Regions from separate parts of the Rhizobium sp. S96 genome, predicted to be linked through region 1. Evidence: predicted binding sites of a transcription regulator. Region 1 holds the regulator's gene; each other region holds the start of a gene.
The links. Region 1 encodes LexA, which represses DNA repair genes until DNA is damaged. Its sites were predicted from a motif close to TGTTCNNNNTGTGTTCNG; they were not measured.
Positions count from the first base shown of each region.

Region 2: uvrA (excinuclease ABC subunit UvrA) is a predicted target of LexA. The motif match lies at 5,984-6,001, and genes of this name have one in related genera.
Region 3: recA (recombinase RecA) is a predicted target of LexA. The motif match lies at 1,732-1,749, and genes of this name have one in related genera.

Region 1 is NZ_JAUDRY010000015.1:125,979-133,285, reverse strand. Features, by position in the region: gene eno (phosphopyruvate hydratase) at 1-246, opposite strand, end outside; gene kdsA (3-deoxy-8-phosphooctulonate synthase) at 388-1,230, opposite strand; gene QTL94_RS18215 (VOC family protein) at 1,227-2,111, opposite strand; gene lexA (transcriptional repressor LexA) at 2,314-3,036, shown strand; gene QTL94_RS18205 (ComEC/Rec2 family competence protein) at 3,017-5,458, opposite strand; gene gltA (citrate synthase) at 5,753-7,042, shown strand; gene lpxB (lipid-A-disaccharide synthase) at 7,072-7,307, opposite strand, start outside.
Region 2 is NZ_JAUDRY010000011.1:43,725-51,031, reverse strand. Features, by position in the region: gene QTL94_RS14760 (NAD(P)H-hydrate dehydratase) at 178-1,653, shown strand; gene QTL94_RS14755 (DUF72 domain-containing protein) at 1,660-2,466, opposite strand; partial or broken gene QTL94_RS14750 (GNAT family N-acetyltransferase) at 2,488-2,945, opposite strand; gene uvrA (excinuclease ABC subunit UvrA) at 2,942-5,863, opposite strand; gene QTL94_RS14740 (single-stranded DNA-binding protein) at 6,114-6,656, shown strand; gene QTL94_RS14735 (MarC family protein) at 6,718-7,307, opposite strand, start outside.
Region 3 is NZ_JAUDRY010000011.1:16,420-23,726, forward strand. Features, by position in the region: gene alaS (alanine--tRNA ligase) at 1-373, opposite strand, end outside; gene recA (recombinase RecA) at 526-1,605, opposite strand; gene QTL94_RS14645 (carbohydrate kinase family protein) at 1,846-2,790, shown strand; gene QTL94_RS14650 (pseudouridine-5'-phosphate glycosidase) at 2,819-3,745, shown strand; gene cckA (cell cycle histidine kinase CckA) at 4,277-6,877, opposite strand; gene QTL94_RS14660 (flagellar biosynthetic protein FliO) at 7,162-7,307, shown strand, end outside.

The DNA of each region.
Region 1 (7,307 bases):
GTCGATGCCGCCGATGGCGTCGAAGATTTCCGTGTTGGCGGCTTCGACGGCCTTTTCAACACCCTTGCCGAGGTAACGCTTGCCACCATCGCGAAGTTCGACGGCCTCATGCGCGCCGGTCGACGCGCCCGACGGAACCGCCGCGCGGCCCATGCTGCCATCTTCCAGATAGACATCGACTTCGACCGTGGGATTACCACGGCTGTCGAGAATCTCGCGGGCGATAATGTCGGTAATTGCGGTCATCGGCTTTTCCTGCTTGAGAGTGGATAAATCGTTTGAAATCCGTCTTAATCGAAGATGCGCAAATTACAATGGCGCTTTGCGCATGCTTCGCAGCGATGTTCGTGCGTGGCCTATTACACGAACATGTCAGTCTTTTGAACGTCAGCCTTTCGCGATCGCGTCGAAGGCCAGGAGCTTTTCGAGAAGCCTCGGCATATCCTTGAGATAGACCATGTTCGGACCGTCCGACGGCGCGTTGTCAGGATCTTCGTGCGTCTCGACGAACACACCGGCGACACCGACGGCAACGGCCGCGCGCGCCAGCGTCTCGACAAACTCGCGCTGGCCACCGCTGGAACCACCCTGCCCGCCGGGTTGCTGGACCGAATGCGTGGCATCGAAAACCACAGGGGCGCCCATCGCCGCCATGATCGGCAGCGAGCGCATGTCGGAGACCAGCGTGTTGTAACCGAAAGACGCGCCACGCTCGCACAGCAGGATGTTCGGATTGCCGCTCGAATTCAACTTGTTGAGGACGTTCTTCATGTCCCAGGGTGCGAGGAACTGCCCCTTCTTCACATTGATCGTGCGACCCGTCTTGGCGGCGGCGACCAGAAGATCGGTCTGGCGGCTGAGGAAGGCCGGAATCTGCAAGATATCGACGACGGTGGCGACTTCGGCGCACTGTTCTTCGGTGTGAATGTCGGTCAGGACAGGGAAGCCATATTCCTTCTTGAGATCGGAAAAGACCTCAAGCGCCGTTTCCAGGCCGATGCCGCGCTGGGCGGACAGCGACGTGCGGTTCGCCTTGTCGAAAGACGACTTGTAGACGAGACCGATGCCGAGCTTGTCGCAGAGTTCCTTCAGCACGCCGGCAATCATGAACGCATGATCACGGCTCTCCATCTGGCAGGGGCCGGCGATCAGCGAGAGCTTGCCGGCGTTCGAAAACACCACCTGGCTGGTACCCTGGCCGACGGCTACTTCGGAATTTGTCTGGCTCATCGTTTCTCCTCGAAGGCGAAGAGCGCGCCCTGCCCGGACGCAGCCTTCACCAGAATTCGATTGTTCTTACGCGTGTAAGTGATCCCGTTAGCAGCCAAATGTGCTTCTGTCACGGCGAGATCAGCAACCTTGTAGACAATGCCGACCCCACGCAGACCGCGATCCGCGCTGGGCGCGACGAGATCGAAATAGGCATTCAACCCATCCGCCGACAAAATGCTGATGCGCACGTTCGGAGTGGCAAGGCTGATACCAAACGCCTCCTCCCGCACCGACGCCACGCCGGAGGCAAAACGCAGGAATGTGGCGAACGCCTTCGGATCCGGTGCCGCCAGCACGATCTCGGCGATACCGGTCACGCCGTTGACATGTGTCTCAAGCGCCTTGCGGTCCGTTGGCAGAGGATTGATCCGCTGGCAGGTGAACAGAAAGAAATCAGGGGCGCGAAGATCGGCGGCAAAGGCAAGCCGAAAGGCTGCGGTCGTCTCGGAACCATCCGGCATCTTCATCGGCCGAGCAAACTGCAGCATTTCGCCGCCGCTTATCCTGTCGGCGTGGAAGCGGGCGTGATCTCGATCGGCATCGGCGGTGCCGAAGACCACTGCCGAGAGACCGTCATCGCCGCAGCGGAAGCGAAAAGCACGATCGCGCGCAGTGAAGACGTTGCCCTTTTTGACCGACGTTTCATACGCATCGGCGCTCGCGATGCCGAGCGGCTCGAGGTATGTTTTGTCGGCGAAGAAGATGCAGGCGTTTTCGGTTCCGAACGGGTGGCGCGCATCCGCCGCGACGGTGAACCCAAGCTTGCCGAGACGCTCCCTGGCAAGGTCGATATTGGCGACGGGCAGCACCACGTGGTCCAGCGGATGAGCTTCACTCATGGCAGATCCTCTCCCGAAATCGCGAATGATGTGCGCTGCTAAGCGAGACAATGCAAGAGGCTACCGCCTCATAGATCGAATGAAGTGTAAAAACCGGACAATTCAGAGCCAAGTTTTACGAAAATTTAGCCACTTGCGGAACACATATGGAACATATAGTGTCTGTTCTGGCTTTGTTTCACAACCCTGGGGTCCGACTTCGATGCTCACGCGCAAGCAACAGGAACTTCTCCTCTTCATTCACGAGCGAATGAAGGAGTCAGGCGTGCCCCCGTCTTTTGATGAAATGAAGGATGCGCTCGACCTTGCGTCCAAATCCGGCATTCACCGGCTCATTACGGCGCTCGAGGAGCGCGGCTTCATTCGCCGGCTGCCGAACAGGGCACGCGCGCTCGAGGTGATCAAGCTTCCGGAGGCCTACAATCCGAGCCTTCAACGACGCGGCTTCTCGCCGAGCGTCATCGAAGGGAGCCTTGGCAAGCCTCAGCTGGTCACGCCTCCGGCACCGGCCAAGCCGGCACCAAGTACCGACAACGGCAATTCCGTTTCCGTGCCTGTCATGGGCCGGATCGCGGCGGGTGTGCCGATTTCGGCAATCCAGAATAACACGCATGACATCGTCGTCCCCGCCGACATGCTCGGCTCAGGCGAACACTATGCGCTGGAGGTCAAGGGCGACTCGATGATCGAAGCCGGAATTTTTGACGGCGATACGGTCATCATCCGCAATGGCAATACGGCCAATCCGGGCGATATCGTCGTGGCACTGGTCGACGACGAAGAAGCGACGCTGAAAAGGTTCCGCCGCAAGGGCGCATCGATTGCGCTCGAAGCTGCCAATCCCGCCTACGAGACGCGCATCTTCGGACCCGATCGCGTGAAGGTCCAGGGAAAGCTCGTGGGGCTTATTCGCCGTTATCACTAACGGCGACGTCAAAGGTGCCGCTGCGCCAGTCATAGGCGCGATGTATGCGCCATGGGCGTGATAGGCCATCATACGTCGTTGTCAGGACGGGCGCGCCCTGCTGATCGATGCGTATTTCGACCGCGCCACTTCTACGCAAAGTTTGGCCGGTAATAAGCATTGCGCCCGACCGACATTCGCGCAGACGAATGCGGGCCGGGGTAATGACGATATCGGCGGCGTCGCAAGCCGGCCCGAGATAGGCCAAATCCTCGATGACGTTGACGATATAGCCGTTGTCGAGGGTGGCGATACACCAGGCGCCTTTAACGCAGACGAAACTGTTTGCCGAGCCGTTCGCTGCGGCGTTGCGCATCGTGCGGAGCGCGGATCGCCGTTCGTCAAACGACAGAGCGTATGACCGGTCGTTGCGCTCCTTCGTCTTCTTGGGAAGTGTGGCCTTGATGAACGCCGGAGGCTGATGCTCTTCGGCGGCGAGGGCTCGCTGCCACTGGCCGAATATGAAGTCGGGCGGGCGCTCCCGGTTGGAGGCCATGCGGGTTCCGCGCAGAATTGCCACCAGGGATCCGTCTTCCGCAACAACGACATCAGGTGCGGGCAATGAAGGCAGCAACGCCACCGTGAATGTCGCGATACCGACGATGGCGGCGCCCAGATAGCGCAAACGCGTTCGCAGCAAAGTCAGGACCAGAAATCCGAGAACCGCTACCGGGAAATACCAGGACGGCAGGCGCCCGATATCGACATTGCCACCCCAGGACGACACGAGCTTGGCGATCCCGATGACGACATCGAGCCCGAGGCCGGCGATCTTCCACGGCAGCACATCGAGACCGAAGGGCGTCAGCAACATCGCAAGCATGCCCATGGGCATGACAACGAAGGATATGACTGGCATCGCCATGAGATTTGCCGGCAAGCCGTATGAGCTCAGCCGATGGAAATGCTCAATCGAAAACAACGCCGTCGAAAAACCGCCGATCATGGAGGTGAGCACGATGCCGCCGAAGAAGCGTGCGACGGCGACCACCGGCATGACCCATGGCAGCTTGAGAAAGGCGTTGTCGGTCGGCCTTCGCCCGGTCCAGATGGAATAGCCGGCGACCAGCGCCAGCGTCGCCGCAAAGGACATCTGGAAGCTGGGACCCAGGACCTCCGACGGCGACAGCATCACGATCACCAGCGCTGACAAGGCGACGTTGCGAAGGCTTATCGACGGTCGATCGAACAGGACCGCAACCAGCATGATCATCATCATGATGTATGCCCGCTCAGCCGACACGGCAAAGCCGGAAATCATGTAGTAGGCGGTCAACGCCACGAGAGCGCCGGCGGCGGCGATCTTCTTCGTCGGGTAGGCTTGGGCCACCGATGGCAGGAGACTGAGCGCCATTCGAAAACCAACAAAGAAGATGCCGGCGGAGAGGGCCATGTTGAGCCCTGAAATCGCGACAATATGAGCGAGTCCAGATTGTCTTAGGGCGGCCGTCGTCTCGCGGGAGATCGCACGTCTCTCGTCGGTGACAAGCGAGGCTGCAAAGGCGCCGGTGTCACCGGGGAGAATGGATCGAATGCGGTCTCCGATCGTGCTTCTGAGGCCGTATAGATATTCGATCCCCTCCGCCAGAAATTGCCGCTTATCGCCGGTCTCGGGTGCCACGGTCGCTGTTGGTGCGCCATAGAAGAAACCGTTCGCGCCGACGCCGTCGAAATAGGCTCCGAACGAAAAGTCATCCAGGCCCGGCAGGGCTGGGCCTGACGGCGGGGTCAGGCGAGCACGTCCGGTCACCCACTGCCCGATTTCAAACGGCGTGGAGGCGCCGCGCGCCACGAGCGAAACACGTTCTGGAGGTCGGCCAAGTGTCGGTTCGCGGGTACCAGCAACAGCAACGATATAGCGCCACCGACCTTCTCCGTCCCCTTCCCTGCGCTCGACGCGGCCGGTGACCGTGGTCGTCACTGGCGTATCGAGCATTACTGTCCCTGCCTGCCATGTCTCGACCTGGCTCGACAGCATGCCGCACACGACAAGCAGGACCGCAAGCGCCGCCTTGCGCGCGATCGGCCGCGCAGGCCCTAGTGCCAAGGCAATCACCGCGAAGACTGCCAGCCAGGCACAAAGCCGCAAGAGCGGAGGATCGGCGTCGAACTGAAACCAGGCAATCGCGCCGCTGCCGAAAAGAACCGGCGACATCAGGAAGTACCAGCCATGTTCGGCTTCCTGCGACATCGCAACGCGAACATGCGGCCAGTATCCGGAGGCTCGACCTGCAACCCGCGACCGCCAGGGTCTCAGGGATTGGGTAAGCTGGAGCTGCGTCGATTTGGCACGAAGGTCGGCTGCCCCCTTGATCGGCAGGCGCGCAGATGTATCTGCGCTCTGAGCAGTCGGCATTGCCTCGATCGTTTTCAACTCCGACATGCAATTGCGCCTCGAAATAAGCCGCCATTGCAACCAGAATGCAAGCTCTTGAGCGCGAGCGCAACAATAATCGATTTAAAATAAGAGGCTGATCAATGATCGGAAAAGACAAGGATTATCATTGGCTTCTGCTATGCGTGACGGGCATCGCTGTAGTGCTTAAAAGTTGATACTGCGATGCACAAAATGGCGTCAAGAGAACTTGGCATTAACCCCGCGATCATATAGCTATCGCAGACGACGCTTAACCCTATGGCGCTTTTATGGCGCCACCCGCCAGTTTGGAGGATCAGAATGACGGATCAAAGCGCAACACTGAAAATCGGTGACAAGTCGGTCAACCTTGCCGTTAAAAGCGGCACGATCGGCCCTGACGTCATCGATATCGGCGCCCTCTACAAAAACACCGCTTCCTTCACGTACGATCCTGGTTTTACCTCGACCGCATCCTGTGAATCGAAAATCACCTACATCGATGGCGACGAGGGCGTGCTGCTCCATCGCGGCTATCCGATCGAGCAATTGGCCGAGCACGGTGACTTCCTCGAAGTCTGCTACCTGCTGCTCTACGGCGAACTGCCGACCGCCGCGCAGAAGAAGGACTTCGACTATCGCGTCACGCATCACACGATGGTGCACGAGCAGATGTCGCGCTTCTTCACCGGCTTCCGCCGTGACGCGCATCCGATGGCTGTCATGTGCGGCTGTGTCGGCGCCCTGTCGGCCTTCTACCACGACTCGACCGACATCACCGATCCGCACCAGCGCATGGTTGCCTCGCTGCGCATGATCGCCAAGATGCCGACCATCGCGGCCATGGCCTACAAGTACCACATCGGCCAGCCCTTCGTTTATCCGAAGAACGATCTCGACTATGCGTCGAACTTCCTGCGCATGTGCTTCGCCGTTCCCTGCGAGGAATATGTGGTCAATCCGGTGCTTGCCCGCGCCATGGACCGCATCTTCATCCTGCACGCGGACCACGAGCAGAACGCTTCGACCTCGACCGTTCGTCTCGCCGGCTCCTCGGGTGCAAACCCGTTCGCCTGCATCGCGGCCGGCATCGCCTGCCTCTGGGGCCCTGCTCACGGCGGCGCCAACGAAGCGGCCCTCAACATGCTGCAGGAAATCGGCTCGGTTGACCGTATTCCCGAGTACATTGCCCGCGCCAAGGACAAGAACGATCCGTTCCGCCTGATGGGCTTCGGCCACCGCGTCTACAAGAACTACGATCCGCGCGCCAAGATCATGCAGAAGACGACACATGAAGTGCTCGGCGAACTCGGTATCAAGGACGATCCGTTGCTCGACGTGGCGATGGAACTGGAGCGCATTGCACTGACCGATGAATACTTCATCGAGAAGAAGCTCTACCCGAACATCGACTTCTACTCGGGCATCACGCTCAAGGCGCTGGGCTTCCCCACGACCATGTTCACCGTTCTCTTCGCTCTCGCCCGCACCGTCGGCTGGATCGCACAGTGGAACGAAATGATCGAGGATCCGCAGCAGCGCATCGGTCGTCCGCGTCAGCTCTACATCGGCGAGCCGAAGCGCGACTACCAGCCGGTTTCCAAGCGCTAATCGGCCCATCCGGGCACAAAAAAGCCCGGTCAGAAATGACCGGGCCTTTTCTTTTGAATGACATCGAGAACGATCTCCGCCGCGTGCTCGCCGGGCGGCTTTTGCGTCTGCATTCTTTGCCAGACGAGATCGTATCCCTCCATCATCGCGCGCCGCGGAAGGGTGTCGACCGACAGCTTCTCCATCCAGCGCGCAATGCTTGCGCCGCGAACCACATTATTTAGGTATTCAGGTACGACGGCATAGTCAGCAATCAGGTTCGGGA
Region 2 (7,307 bases), on a different contig from region 1:
AGCGAAAAATATCGCCGTTTGAAGAAAATTTCGTCCAAATTCATAATATTTTCCCTTGCTTATATGGCCTGGCTGCAGCTTTGGTAGAACTAAGAAATAGGCAAATGATTAAATAATGGCCATCATCAATCTTCGGCAAACGGTTGTTATTTAGGCGGTTTCTGATTGAATGCCGACATGAACCAGAGTCTCTCACACCTCCTTTTGTCTCCCTCCGAAATGGCCGCTGCCGACGCGGCGGCGGCGGCTTCCGGGATCGACAGCTTTGGCCTGATGCTGATCGCGGGGGCGGGGGTCGCTGCTTCCTTTCTCCGCTTCCATTCAGGAGCTGTCCGGGCGGTCATCCTATGTGGTCCGGGCAACAACGGCGGCGACGGGTATGTGGCTGCGCGATGTCTTGCGGATAGCGGCGTAGAGGTCGAGGTATTTCATCTGGGTGATCCGGCGAAGTTGAAAGGCGACGCCGCCCGGGCGCGCGATGGTTGGGGCGAGAGGGCGTCACCACTCGAAGACTACCGGCCGACACCGGGAGACGTGGTCATCGATGCACTGTTCGGTGCCGGGTTGAGCCGGGACGTGCCTGAGGCCGTGGTCGCCGTGATCGATCGTGTCGCGGCAGCCCGCGTGCCCGTTCTCGCCGTCGACCTGCCGTCTGGCCTCGACGGGCGCACTGGGGCAGTTCTCGGTGCTGCGTTTGTTGCGGATCAAACCATTACGTTCATGACGCGGAAGCCTGGGCAACTGCTTCTGCCGGGCCGGGAGTTGTGCGGTTCGCTTGAGGTGCTGGATATTGGCATACCGGCGCGGATCGTCCGGGCGGCGGCCAAGGGACAAATCGCGGAAAACCTGCCCGAACACTGGATACCGACGTTGCATTCCGCGGGGCAGGAGACCCACAAATATACGCGTGGGCATCTGGCGGTGTTTTCCGGTGGTGCCGGCAAGACAGGAGCTGCACGCATGTCGGCGATGGCGGGTCTGAGAGCTGGGGCGGGACTGGCGACGATCGCAGCGCCGAGCGAAGCAATGGCCGAAAATGCTACGCATCTGACCGCAGTCATGCTGCATGCGATCGACGGCGAAGCGGATCTCCTCGCATGGCTGCAGGACGAACGGCTGCAGACATTCGTTCTCGGGCCCGGTTTCGGCGCCGGGGCGAAGGCGCGCGCCTTCGTGGCCGCGCTTCGTGAGCGTCGCCTTGTTCTCGATGCCGACGGCATCTCGTCGTTTCGGGAAGACCCCGCAGAGTTGTTCGGCCTGTTTGCGGATGGCGAGACCCGTTTGGTGATGACCCCGCACGGCGGCGAATTTGGCCGGCTCTTTCCCGACATTGCGGCGGATGCGACGCTCGGCAAGGTCGACAAGGCACAGAAAGCGGCCACCCGCGCCAATGCCGCTATCGTCTACAAGGGAGCCGATACCGTGATCGCCGCTCCCGATGGCCGCGCGTTGATCAACACCAACGCGCCGGCCTGGCTCGCTACAGCGGGATCGGGCGATGTGCTTGCCGGTATTATTGGCGCGCTCATGGCGCAGGGTATGCCTGCATTCGAGGCTGCCGCCGCAGGCGTTTACCTGCATGGCGAGGCAGGCACTCGGGCAGGCAAGGGGCTGACCGCCGAGGACCTTGTTTCGCATGTCCTGCCGCTTTGAACGGCGCTAGCCGGAGACTTCCTCTTGCAGCGCGATCGCGCCGAAGGGTGCATTGACCTTGCCCTCGTGAATCATGAAGGCGAAGACGTCGCGCGGTGCCGGCGCCACCGTGCGGCTTGCGTCGATCAACGGCAGGTCATCCGGCACCTTGCCGGCAGCCCATGTTTCCAGCCGTTTTGCCCAGGCTTTCAAATCACTCGGCGGGTAGCAGGTCTTGATTTCGTCCGAGCCCTTCTGCAGCCGCGCATAGACGAAATCGGCCGTGACGTCGGCGACCATCGGATAGTCGAAATGCTCGGCACAAACCGGCGCAACGCCGTATTTCGCGAGCAGCGCGACGAACTCCGGTACCTTGAAGGAATCGTGGCGGACCTCGACGACGTGCTTCAGCGGCAGGCCGTCCTGCTTGCTTGGCAGGAGCTTGAGAAAGCCCTCGAAATCGTCCGGCTCGAACTTCTTTGTCGGCGCAAACTGCCAGAGGATAGGCCCGAGATGAGGACCGAGTTCGACAATGCCCTGGCCGAGAAAGCGCTCGACCGATTCACCGGCTTCCGCGAGGATCTTGCGATTGGTGCTGAAGCGGCTGGCCTTCAGTGAAAATATGAAGCCCTCGGGCACATCGGCCGCCCACTTGGCAAAGGTTTCCGGCTTCTGGGAGCTGTAATAGGTTCCGTTGACCTCGATGACTTTCAGTTGACGGCTGGCATAATGCAGCTCGTCCTTCTGCTTGAGGTCGGAGGGAAAGAAGTGGTTGCGCCACGGCTCGAACGTCCAGCCGCCGATGCCGACGCGAATAGTGCCGGATTTTGTCATTCCTTCCTCCTCTGATCACATCTAGTCGCTGACTTGCTTTGCCATGTCGACGATAACCCATCCTGGCCTGTGTGGATTTTCGCGGCGACCCGTTTCCTGGAAGCCGAACGCTCGATAGAGCGCAATATTCCGTTCCATTCGTGCATTCGTATAGAGACGAACTTCTGGCAGCCCCCATTCCCTCGTCGTGTCTTCCACCCATCGCAATAGTGCAAGGCCGTGACCTCCGCCTTGGAATTCCGGAGAGACGGCAATGCTGAAGAGCATAGCATGGTCGGCGTGCCGCTCGACAACGGCCAGACCGGCAAGTTCGTCGTGCACCTCCCGCAACCACACTTCACCGCGAGCAATGCGCGGTGCGTAGTCTTCAGTCACGGGGATCGGTGGCCGCCCGAGGAGGCGCGTATACTGAGCATAGGCTTCGGCGGTCAGCACATTGACCGCTGGAGATCATCGAGCGACGCCGCTCTCACCATCACTCCGCTGCCTGCACTTTCTTCACCGGCCGCCGTTCCAGCAATTCCTTGAGGAACTGACCGGTATAGGAACGCTTCTCCTTGACGATCACCTCGGGTGTTCCAGATGCAACGATCTCGCCACCGCCATCGCCACCTTCGGGTCCGAAATCGAGGACCCAGTCGGCTGTTTTGATGACTTCGAGATTGTGCTCGATGACCACGACGGAATTGCCCTGATTGACGAGCTCATGCAGCATCTCGAGCAGCTTGGCGACGTCGTGGAAGTGCAGGCCCGTCGTCGGCTCGTCGAGGATGTAAAGCGTGCGTCCGGTCGAGCGCTTCGACAGCTCCTTGGCTAGCTTGACGCGCTGGGCCTCACCGCCCGAAAGCGTGTTCGCCTGCTGGCCGACCTTGATATAGCCGAGGCCCACGTCCTTCAGCGCCTGCAGCTTGTCGCGCACGGCAGGGACGGCGGCGAAGAAGTCGACGCCTTCCTCGACCGTCATGTCGAGCACGTCCGCGATCGACTTCTGCTTGAAGGTGACGTCGAGCGTTTCGCGGTTATAGCGCTTGCCGTGGCAGACGTCGCAAGTGACGTAGACGTCGGGCAGGAAGTGCATTTCGATCTTGATGACACCGTCGCCTTGGCACGCCTCGCAGCGGCCACCCTTAACGTTGAAGGAGAAGCGGCCGGGCTGGTAGCCGCGCGCCTTGGCTTCCGGCAGGCCGGCGAACCAGTCGCGGATCGGCGTGAAGGCGCCGGTATAGGTTGCCGGGTTGGAACGCGGCGTGCGGCCGATCGGCGACTGGTCGATGTCGATGACCTTGTCGATGTGCTCGAAGCCGTCGATACGATCGTGATCCGCCGGGATTTCGCGCGCGCCCATGACACGGCGGGCGGCGGACTTGTAAAGCGTCTCAATCAGGAAGGTGGACTTGCCGCCGCCGGATACACCCGTAACCGCCGTGAAGACGCCGAGCGGAATCGATGCCGTGACGTTCTTCAGGTTGTTGCCGCGGGCACCGACGACCTTGATTTCCTTGCCCTTCTTCACCTTGCGGCGCTCGTCGGGAACGGGAACGCCAAGCTCGCCCGACAGGTATTTACCGGTCAGTGACTTCGGGTTCGCCATGATATCCTGCGGCGTGCCGTGGGCGATGACCTCGCCGCCATGAATGCCGGCCGCCGGCCCGATGTCGACCACGTCGTCGGCCGTCAGGATGGCGTCTTCGTCATGCTCGACGACGATAACCGTGTTGCCGATGTCGCGCAGGTGCTTCAGCGTCTCCAGCAGGCGGGCATTGTCGCGCTGGTGCAGGCCGATTGACGGCTCGTCGAGCACGTAGAGAACGCCGGTCAGGCCGGAGCCGATCTGCGAGGCGAGGCGGATACGCTGGCTTTCGCCGCCCGACAGCGTGCCTGAGTTACGCGATAGGCTCAGATATTCGAGGCCGACGTCGTTGAGGAAGCGCAGGCGGTCCCTGATTTCCTTCAGGATGCGGACGGCGATCTCGTTCTGCTTGGCGTTGAAACTGCCAGGCAGTGTTTCGAACCAGTCGCGAGCCACGCGGATCGACATGTCGGTGACTTGGCCGATGTGCAGCTTGTTGACCTTCACGGCCAGCGCTTCAGGCTTCAGACGGAAGCCGTTGCAGGACGGGCAGGGCGCGGCCGACATGTAGCGCTCGATTTCCTCGCGAGCCCAGGCGCTGTCGGTTTCCTTCCAGCGGCGCTCGAGATTGGTGATGATACCTTCGAAGTTCTTGTGCGTGGTGTAGGAGCGCGCACCGTCGGCATAATGGAACTCGATCTTCTCGTCCGTTCCGTTGAGGATGACGTCCTGCGCGGTTGCCGAGAGGTCGTTCCAGCGAGCGGCGAGCTTGAAACCGAAATGCTTGCCGAGCGCTTCCAGCGTCTGGTTGTAATAGGGCGAAGACGACTTGGCCCATGGGGCGATGGCGCCATCGCGCAGCGTGCGCTCGGGTTCCGGCACGATGAGGTTGGCGTCGATCTTCTGCTGCGCGCCGAGACCGTCGCAGGTCGGGCAGGCGCCGGCCGGATTGTTGAAGGAGAACAGGCGCGGCTCGATTTCCGAAATCGTGAAGCCGGAGACGGGGCAGGCGAATTTTTCGGAAAACAGCACGCGCTCATGCGTTTCGTTGAGCGACTTGTTGGCCGAGCCGCCGGCGGCGGTTTCCTCCGGTGGCAGCGGCTTGTCGGCGAATTCGGCGATCGCGAGGCCGTCGGCGAGCTTCAGCGAGGTCTCCAGGCTGTCGGCGAGGCGCGCCGAGACATCGGCGCGAACGACGACGCGGTCGACGACGATATCAATGTCGTGCTTGTACTTCTTGTCGAGCGCGGGCGCATCGGCGATCTCGTAGAACTGGCCGTCGATCTTGACGCGCTGGAAGCCCTTCTTCATGAGCTCCGCGAGTTCCTTCTTGTACTCGCCCTTGCGGCCGCGCACGAGCGGCGCGAGGATGAAGAGGCGTGTGCCTTCCTCGAAGGCGAGGATGCGATCGACCATCTGGCTGACGGTCTGGCTCTCGATCGGCAGGCCGGTGGCCGGCGAATAGGGGACGCCGACGCGGGCGAAGAGCAGGCGCATGTAGTCGTAGATTTCGGTGACGGTACCGACCGTCGAGCGCGGGTTGCGCGAGGTCGTCTTCTGCTCGATCGAGATCGCCGGCGAGAGGCCGTCGATCTGGTCGACATCTGGCTTCTGCATCATTTCGAGGAACTGGCGGGCATAGGCCGACAGGCTCTCGACGTAGCGGCGCTGGCCCTCGGCATAGATGGTGTCGAAGGCGAGCGAGGATTTGCCCGATCCCGACAGCCCCGTCATGACGATAAGCTTGTTGCGCGGCAGATCGAGGTCGATGCCCTTCAGATTGTGCTCGCGCGCGCCACGGATTGAAATCGTCTTCAGTTCGCTCATCGTCTTCTGCTTCTGTGCTGGAACAAGCCCCTTATTTAGTGATGCCGGCTGGCGAGTCGAGGCTGAATGTCCATCTGGTGCAAGGTTTTCGATTCGGTTGACAGGATCATAGGGATAAAATAGAACAAATAAAGAACAAAATTCCTTGTGGATGAACCGGCAATGGACGCCCATAGGCGGCGCGCTATAGTTTAAGGTACATCGATTATTTCAAGCGCCGCCGGGCAGGGCGGCAGGTAGGGTGAAAAGTATGGCTGGTAGCGTAAACAAGGTAATTCTGATCGGAAACGTGGGCGCCGACCCCGAAATCCGGCGCACGCAGGATGGCCGGCCGATCGCCAACCTTCGTATCGCGACGTCCGAGACGTGGCGCGACCGCAACTCCGGCGAACGCCGCGAGAAGACGGAATGGCACAATGTCGTCGTCTTCAACGAAGGCCTCTGCAAGGTCGTCGAGCAGTATGTGAAGAAGGGCGCCAAGCTCTATATCGAAGGCGCGCTGCAGACCCGCAAGTGGCAGGACCAGCAGGGCCAGGACCGCTATTCCACGGAAGTGGTGCTGCAGGGCTTCGGCTCGACGCTGACCATGCTCGATGGGCGCGGCGAAGGCGGTGGTGCGAGCTCCGGATTCGGCGGCGGTGGTCGCAGCAACAACAGCAATGACTACGGCGGTGGCAGTGGTGGTGGCTATGGTGACGACTACGGCGCACCGTCGCAGTCGTCCGGCCGTGGTGGCGCGTCCTCCGGCGGCGGCAACTTCTCGCGCGATCTCGACGACGATATCCCGTTCTGATCGGACGTTCGCATCAAGCTTTGAAACGGCGCGCCTTGGGTGCGCCGTTTTCGTTTTGAGGTCAGACCGGCGGGGCGAGGTTCATCGCCGACTTGACGCCGTCGACGACAAACTGGGTCGCCAGAGCCGCCAGGATGACGCCGAGCAGGCGGGTTAGGATCGCCCGGCCGGTAACGCCGAGGAAGCGGTCGAGCCTGTCTGCGATCAGAAGCGCCAGGAACAGGAGCATCAGGCTGGCGGCGATGACCATGATCAGCTGCGCCCGCTCGAACGACGTCTGCATCGAGCCTGCTATCAGGATGGTCGCCGAGATGGCGCCAGGGCCTGAAATCAGCGGTATGGCCAGCGGAAACACCGAGATGTTGTGGATGTGGTCAATGGTGATGGCCGCCGTGCTGGTCTTTTCCTTTCGGTCCTGACGCTTTTCGAAGACCATTTCGAAGGCAATCCAGAAGAGCAGCAGCCCACCGGCGATGCGGAACGCGCCGATCGAAATGCCGAGGACACCAAGCACGCTGGAGCCGAACAGGGCAAAGACCGCCAGGATGATGAAGGCGATGACCGAACCGCGGATCGCGACCTGCTTGCGCTGGCTCCGGCTCATGCCTGTCGTCAGGCCCAGAAAGATCGGCGCAAGCCCCGGCGGATCGA
Region 3 (7,307 bases), on a different contig from region 1:
GGCGCTTGGCGTCGAGCCCGAACTCCTTGGTGATCAGGGTCCAGGCATGTTCGATCGCCTGTTCCTTGAAGTAATCGCCGAAGGAGAAGTTTCCGAGCATTTCGAAGAAAGTGTGGTGGCGCGCGGTATAGCCGACATTGTCGAGGTCGTTATGCTTGCCACCGGCACGCACGCACTTCTGCGCTGTCGATGCAGTCTTGTAAGGGCGCTGCTCAAGACCAGTGAAAACGTTCTTGAACTGCACCATGCCGGCGTTGGTGAACATCAGCGTCGGGTCGTTACGCGGCACCAACGGGCTCGATGGAACGATTTCGTGGCCGTTCTTCTTGAAGTAGTCGAGGAAGGTCGACCGGATATCATTCACGCCGCTCATGCTATGCCCTTCAATGCTGCCTGGAAGCAGGTCAAATCTTAAATTCAGTGGCTTTTATCGCTCGCGTTAACCACTGTCCAGCAGACAAACAAAACCGGCCGCATTCTGATCAAGGAATGCGGCCGGTTTTAAACGATTAAGCTGCGGAAGACTTACGAGTCATCATCGCTGTCATTGGCGTCGGGGCCGCCATTTTGAAGCTGATCGGCGATCAGGCCGGCATTCTGACGGATCGACGTCTCGATTTCACGCATCACTTCGGGATTGTCACGCAGGAAGATCTTGGCGTTCTCGCGACCCTGGCCGAGGCGCTGGCTGCTGTAGGAGAACCACGCGCCCGACTTCTCCACGATGCCGGCCTTGACGCCCAGATCGACCAACTCGCCGGTCTTGGAGACACCTTCGCCATACATGATGTCGAATTCGACCTGCTTGAAGGGAGGCGCCATCTTGTTCTTGACGACCTTGACGCGCGTCTGGTTGCCGATCACCTCTTCGCGCTCCTTGACCTGGCCGATACGGCGAATGTCGAGGCGCACGGAAGCGTAGAACTTCAGCGCGTTGCCGCCGGTCGTCGTTTCCGGCGAACCGAACATGACGCCGATCTTCATGCGGATCTGGTTGATGAAGATCACCATGGTCTTCGACTTCGAGATCGACGCGGTCAGCTTGCGCAGCGCCTGGCTCATCAGTCGAGCCTGGAGGCCCGGCAGGCTGTCGCCCATTTCGCCTTCGATTTCGGCGCGCGGCGTCAGAGCCGCAACAGAATCCACTACCAGCACGTCGACCGCGCCGGAGCGCACCAGCGTATCGGTGATTTCGAGTGCCTGCTCGCCAGTATCCGGTTGGGAGATCAGCAGGTTGTGCAGATCGACCCCAAGCTTGCGAGCGTAAACCGGATCGAGCGCGTGCTCGGCGTCGACGAAGGCGCAGATGCCGCCCTTCTTCTGCGCTTCCGCAATGGTCTGCAGCGCCAGCGTCGTCTTACCCGAGCTTTCCGGCCCATAAATTTCGATAATGCGGCCCTTCGGCAGACCGCCAATGCCGAGCGCGATATCGAGGCCGAGAGAGCCGGTCGATACCGTCTCGATCTCGACCACGCTCTCGTTCGAGCCCAGCTTCATGATTGAGCCCTTGCCGAACGACCGCTCGATCTGTGAGAGTGCCGCTTCAAGTGCCTTGCTTTTGTCCACCGATTTGTCCTCTACGAGCCGCAATGAATTCTGTGACATTCGATCCACCTTTAGGTTATTGAAGCCGCTCAAGCAATGTCGCCGCCGATGTCGATTATGTACTCTATTTGTTCTCATCGCGCAAGCGCAGCTCAAATATTTGAAAGAAAAAGGTAAAACGCCCTGTGTTCTATGTTTGTTTTATCGATGGAAAGCAAAGGCTTATCGGTCCGGCAACGATCGCTGGCCCTCTGATGCCGGCCGGACGATTCGTCTCTTTTGCTCATGCTGGACAGAAAAATGCGCAATAAGATTCTCATCCTCGGTGGCGCTCATATCGACCGGCGCGGACGCATCTCCGGCGATACGGCGCCAGGCGCAAGCAATCCCGGTTCGTGGTTCGAGGAGCCCGGCGGCGGCGGCTTCAATGCGGCCCGCAATCTCGCGCGGCTGGGGTTCGACGTTACGATGATTTCCCCGCGTGGCGGCGATCCGACAGGCGAGATGGTGGGAGAAGCCGCCGATTTCGCCGGCATCAACGACCGCCCCTTCGTCTTCCTGGACCGCAAGACTCCGAGCTACACCGCCATTATGGAACGCGACGGCAATCTCGTTATCGCCCTCGCCGACATGGATCTCTACCGCATGTTCGTGCCCCGGCGGCTTTCTATTCGCGCCGTGCGCGACGCGTTTGCGGGAACCGACTTCATCCTCTTTGACGCCAACCTTCCGGAAGAAACGCTGTCGGCCATCGTCTCCCGCGCCAATTCGCTCGGAAAGCCGGTCGCCGCGATCGCCATCTCGCCTGCGAAGGCGGTGAAGCTGAAGCCTTGCATGAGCGGTATAGACTATCTCTTCCTCAACGAAGCGGAGGCAATCGCGCTGACCGGCGAACGGCCGAATGACCCTTCTCACTGGCCGTCACTGCTTGGCGACATAGGTCTCAAGGGTGGCGTCGTTACACGCGGCCAACGCGACCTTATCGCATTCGCGGGCGGACGCGTCGTCGCGCTGCAGCCAGCAAACGTCGAAGATGTGGCCGACGTGACAGGTGCAGGAGATTCGCTGGCAGCCGGCGTCATATCCGCCCTGATGCGCGGCCTGCCGCTCGCCGACGCCGTGAGAGAAGGTGCCGCGGCAGCAGCCATGACCGTAAGATCACCGCATGCAGTGAACGAAAACCTATCCCCCGAAAGGCTGCAGGAAACACTTGCCCTTGTTCCGCAGGCAAGAATTCTGCATTGAAGCCCCTACCGATGAAATGGAAAAGACGATGACGAAACCGATCTCCCCCCTGCTGCCAATCTCCTATTCCCAGGAAGTCGCAAGCGCCAAGCAGCGTGGCGCACCGATCGTGGCACTCGAATCCACGATCATCACGCACGGAATGCCTTATCCGGGCAATATCGAGATGGCGCGTAGCGTCGAAGCGATCATCCGCGAACAGGGCGCCGTCCCGGCGACGATCGCGGTCATCCACGGCACCCTTCATATCGGTCTTGAAGCCGAAGAGCTCGAACAGCTCGCACAGGCAAAGGATGTGCTCAAGGTGTCCCGCGCCGACCTCGCCTTCGCCATCGCCGAGCGCCGTCATGGTGCAACAACGGTTGCAGCGACAATGATTGCGGCCGCGCGTGCCGGCATCAAGGTTTTCGCAACCGGCGGCATCGGCGGCGTGCATCGCGGTGCAGAGGAAAGCTTCGACATTTCCGCGGACCTCGAGGAACTAGGCCGCACCGGCGTCATCGTCGTTTGCGCCGGCGCAAAGGCGATCCTCGATATCCCGAAGACCCTCGAGGTGCTTGAAACGGCAGGCGTTCCTGTCGTGACCTATGAAAGCGACGAATTTCCCGCCTTCTGGTCGCGCTCCTCCGGCCTGCCGAGCCCCCTCACCCTGAACAGCCCCGCTGCCATCGCCAACTTCCAGACGGTTCGCGAGCAGCTCGGCATCGACGGCGGCATGCTGATCGCCAATCCGGTCCCGGAAGCCGACGAGATCCCGCGCGAAGAAATGGAAATCTATATCCAGCGCGCGCTCGACAGTGCCGAACGTGACGAAGTCAGCGGCAAATCAGTCACACCATACCTTCTCAGCACGATCTTCGATCTCACCGACGGTCAGAGCCTGAAGACCAATATCGCGCTGGTCGAGAACAACGCTCGCCTCGCGGCCGAAATCGCAGTCGCTCTTGGCGGCTGATATGAGTGTCGGGAGGCGTTTCGGCGCCTCCCAAAGTCGGGTGAAGCGCGAACTGTCACCCAAGCTTTTCTCCCCTCGCATGGCGCGTAAGAGCCACCCACTGCAGGGAGTAGACTCTGGCTAAGAGCGCGACCAAGCAAGATGTCAGCAAGATCGCCCTCCCCACGGAGGGAGCGTCCATATTTGCGTGGAAGAAGACGGTCACGCGCACGACATAGAACGCCAGCCACACACAAACCCATGCCAAGTATAACCGTGAAAACCACGACCAGAATTGCCCACTGAACAATTGCAGCTCGAAGGCGTATAGAAGAACGCCTATCGTGGCAAAGAGACCGAGACACGCATCACCGACCATCCGGAATTGTGATCGCGGCACTCCACCGAAATCAGCGAAAACCGTCCAGATATACCAAGCAGCCATAAGAACGGCAAAGAGTTTCCAGCGCATAATCACCCCCAGGTTGCGATTTTCATAACAGACAATCGCTGACGCCCGGTTCCGGAAATGGCTAAAACTCTAGAGATCCATCAGCTGTCGAGCGTCTCCTTGACGACGACAGCAAGCTGCTTCAGCGAGAACGGCTTCGGCAGGAAACCGAACTTCGAATCCGGCGGCAGGTTGCGGGCGAAGGCGTCCTCGGCATAGCCTGAGACGAAGATGAACTTCAGATCCGGGTATTTCTTGCGCAGTTCGCGCAACAGCGACGGGCCGTCCATCTCAGGCATCACCACGTCCGACACCACGATATCGACCTTGCCGTCCAGTTCCTCCATGATGTCGAGCGCCTCGACACCAGAGCCAGCCTCGTGAACGGTATAGCCGCGGGTCTCCAGCATGCGCTTGCCGCCGCGACGAACCGCTTCCTCATCCTCGACCAGCAGAATGACGGCCGATCCCGTGAGATCCTCCGGCTGTTCCGCTGCAGCAGGCGCCTGCAGGGCCGGTGCGGTCGCATCGGGCGTGACGGCATCGGCCTCGGCGGCAATGGCTGGCTCGACGATATGGCGCGGTAGGAAGACACGGAACGTCGTTCCCTTGCCGACCTCGGACTCCGGCTGGATATAGCCGCCCGACTGCTTGACGATGCCGTAGACCATAGCAAGACCGAGACCTGTTCCCTTGCCCACTTCCTTGGTTGTGAAGAAGGGTTCGAAGATCTTGTCCATGATTTCGGGCGCGATACCGGTTCCGTTATCGCTGACCTCAATGAGGACCATGTCGTCATGCGGCATGTAGGAATAGTTAAACGCCGCGACTTCGGCAGCGGTAACGTTCCTTGTGCGAAGCGTGAGATTGCCGCCTTGCGGCATGGCATCGCGAGCGTTGACGCAAAGGTTGATCAGCACCTGCTCGAATTGCGACAGGTCGGTCTTTACCGGCCAGAGATCGCGACCGTATTCGACATTGAGCTTGACGTTCGTGCCCGAGAGAAGCCGGTCCACGAGCATACGGAGATCGCCGACCACATCGGTGAGGTTCAGTACCGTCGGCCGCATAGTCTGCTTGCGGGAGAAGGCAAGCAACTGGCGAACAAGCACGGCTGCGCGATTGGCGTTGCGCTTGATCTCCATGAGATCCGCAAATCCAGGGTCGGCCGGTCGCGCCTGCAGGAGCAGGTGATCGGAGGACAGCAGTATCGCGGTCAGGACGTTGTTGAAGTCGTGCGCGATGCCGCCGGCCAGCGTTCCCACCGCGTTCATCTTCTGCGTCTGGGCCATCTGCGCCTCGAGCGCCTTCTGTTCCGTCACCTCGACGGCATAGACGATGGCGGCTTCTTCCGGCGCCTCGTCGCTCTGGTCGATGACCGCGTTGACGTAGAAACGGAAATGTCGACCGTCGTCGGTCGGCGTTTTGGAGTCGATCGGCGCAATGTCGCCCTGACGGTCCTTGGCGGCAGCCAGCGCCTGTTGCAACCGCGCCTTATCGACGTCCTGCACGATGGTCTCGAACAGCGCGCCATTCTCCACGTCGTCACGCGAGACAATGCCGGAGAACAGTTTCAGGAAAGGCGCGTTGGTTCGAAGAATCCGCCCATTGCCATCGACGGAAGCGATCGCCATCGGCGTATTGTTGAAGAAACGCGTAAAGCGCATGACCGCCGAGGAGGCCGATTGCTCGTTCTCGCCGCTTTCGCGCCGCGTCAGGACGATCGTCCGGCTCTCGCCCGGCGCCCCGTCTCGCATCGACGTCACACTATGGATGATCTGTACCGGAAGGCTCTGACCATTTGATTTCTTGAAATCGAGATCGAGCGTAACGGTCTTCTTGAGGCCCGGATCGGCCTGCACCGACTGGATAAGCGCCAAGCCCTCGCCTGCGACGAGGTCGCCGATCGTCACGGAGCCCGGAATGAACTTCGTGAGATCGAGGCCGAGCCACTCTGCCAAAGTCGCGTTGAGATAGAAGATTTCGCCCTTCCGCCCCGCGGAAAAGAAACCTGCCGGCGCATGGTCGAGATAATCGATCGCGTTCTGCAACTCCTTGAAGAAGCGCTCCTGGTCATCGCGCTCGGAGGTGATATCGCTGATCTGCCAGATCTGCAGAGGCTTTCCGCCACCCTCCTCGTCCTTCAGCGTCCTGGCCTTGAGACGATACCAGTGCGCACCCGAGCCGTTTGCAGACGGTCCAAGAGCACGCAGCAGCCGGAACTCCTCGCGCCCCTCTTTCCCCTCTCGCAGCCCGTTCGAAAGCCGGTAGAGCGCTTCGTTCGATTCGCGGTGACGCGACAGCAGGGCTTCCAGCGTCTGCACCTCGGTCGGCTTGCGAGCACCCGTCAGTTCGCCATAGGCGGCATTGGCGTAGACGATCCGACCCTTGTCGTCCGTGATCAACGATCCGTCAGGATGACTATTCAGAAACGCGCGAGCAAGACTGTCCGATTGGCGCTGCGGCATTACTTCAATGAAGCCGATGATCGACGACACCAGGAAGAAGATCCCGACCATGGCAAGCACGCCAAGGACGCCGAGAACCATCTCGTTATTGAGTGAATTCTTGAACACCACGAAGCCTGCGGCGGCGCCGATCAGGACCAGGGCCAGCAAGACAATGCGCAAGGCCGTTCCCGCGCGCCCTCCACGGTCCACGAGCGGTTCGCTAAACTTTTCGGCCTGACGCGGTTTCGTCATGTACTTCCTCGCATTGCCCGCCGGTCTTCAACTCGTAACAGAGAGCGAAGCAGGAATCAGACACTTCTCTTCTTCTTAGCAATTTGCTGCCCCGCCAAAAACACCGGGAACTGCGAAGACTGATTGAATTCACAAGGAACAGCGCCAGTTTTTCGCTTAGAATGGACGGACTTGCCAACTTGTCCGCTTCCACTCGCTCCTCCCCCGGCTGGACAAGACGCCCACCTCTTGTCTACGAAGCATAAAGATCGTCATGTGGTGAAAACCGCGAAGGAGTAAAAGAAATGTTCGATGACCTCATGGGAGCCTACGGCAGCCGTTTCCTCCTTGCGGCCGGCGGTGTCGCCATCGCTCTTTTGCTTCTCGTCGCCATCCTGTGGATCATGCGCAATCGCGCGCCGTCGCCGTTTGTCCGGGGTGGCCGTAACCG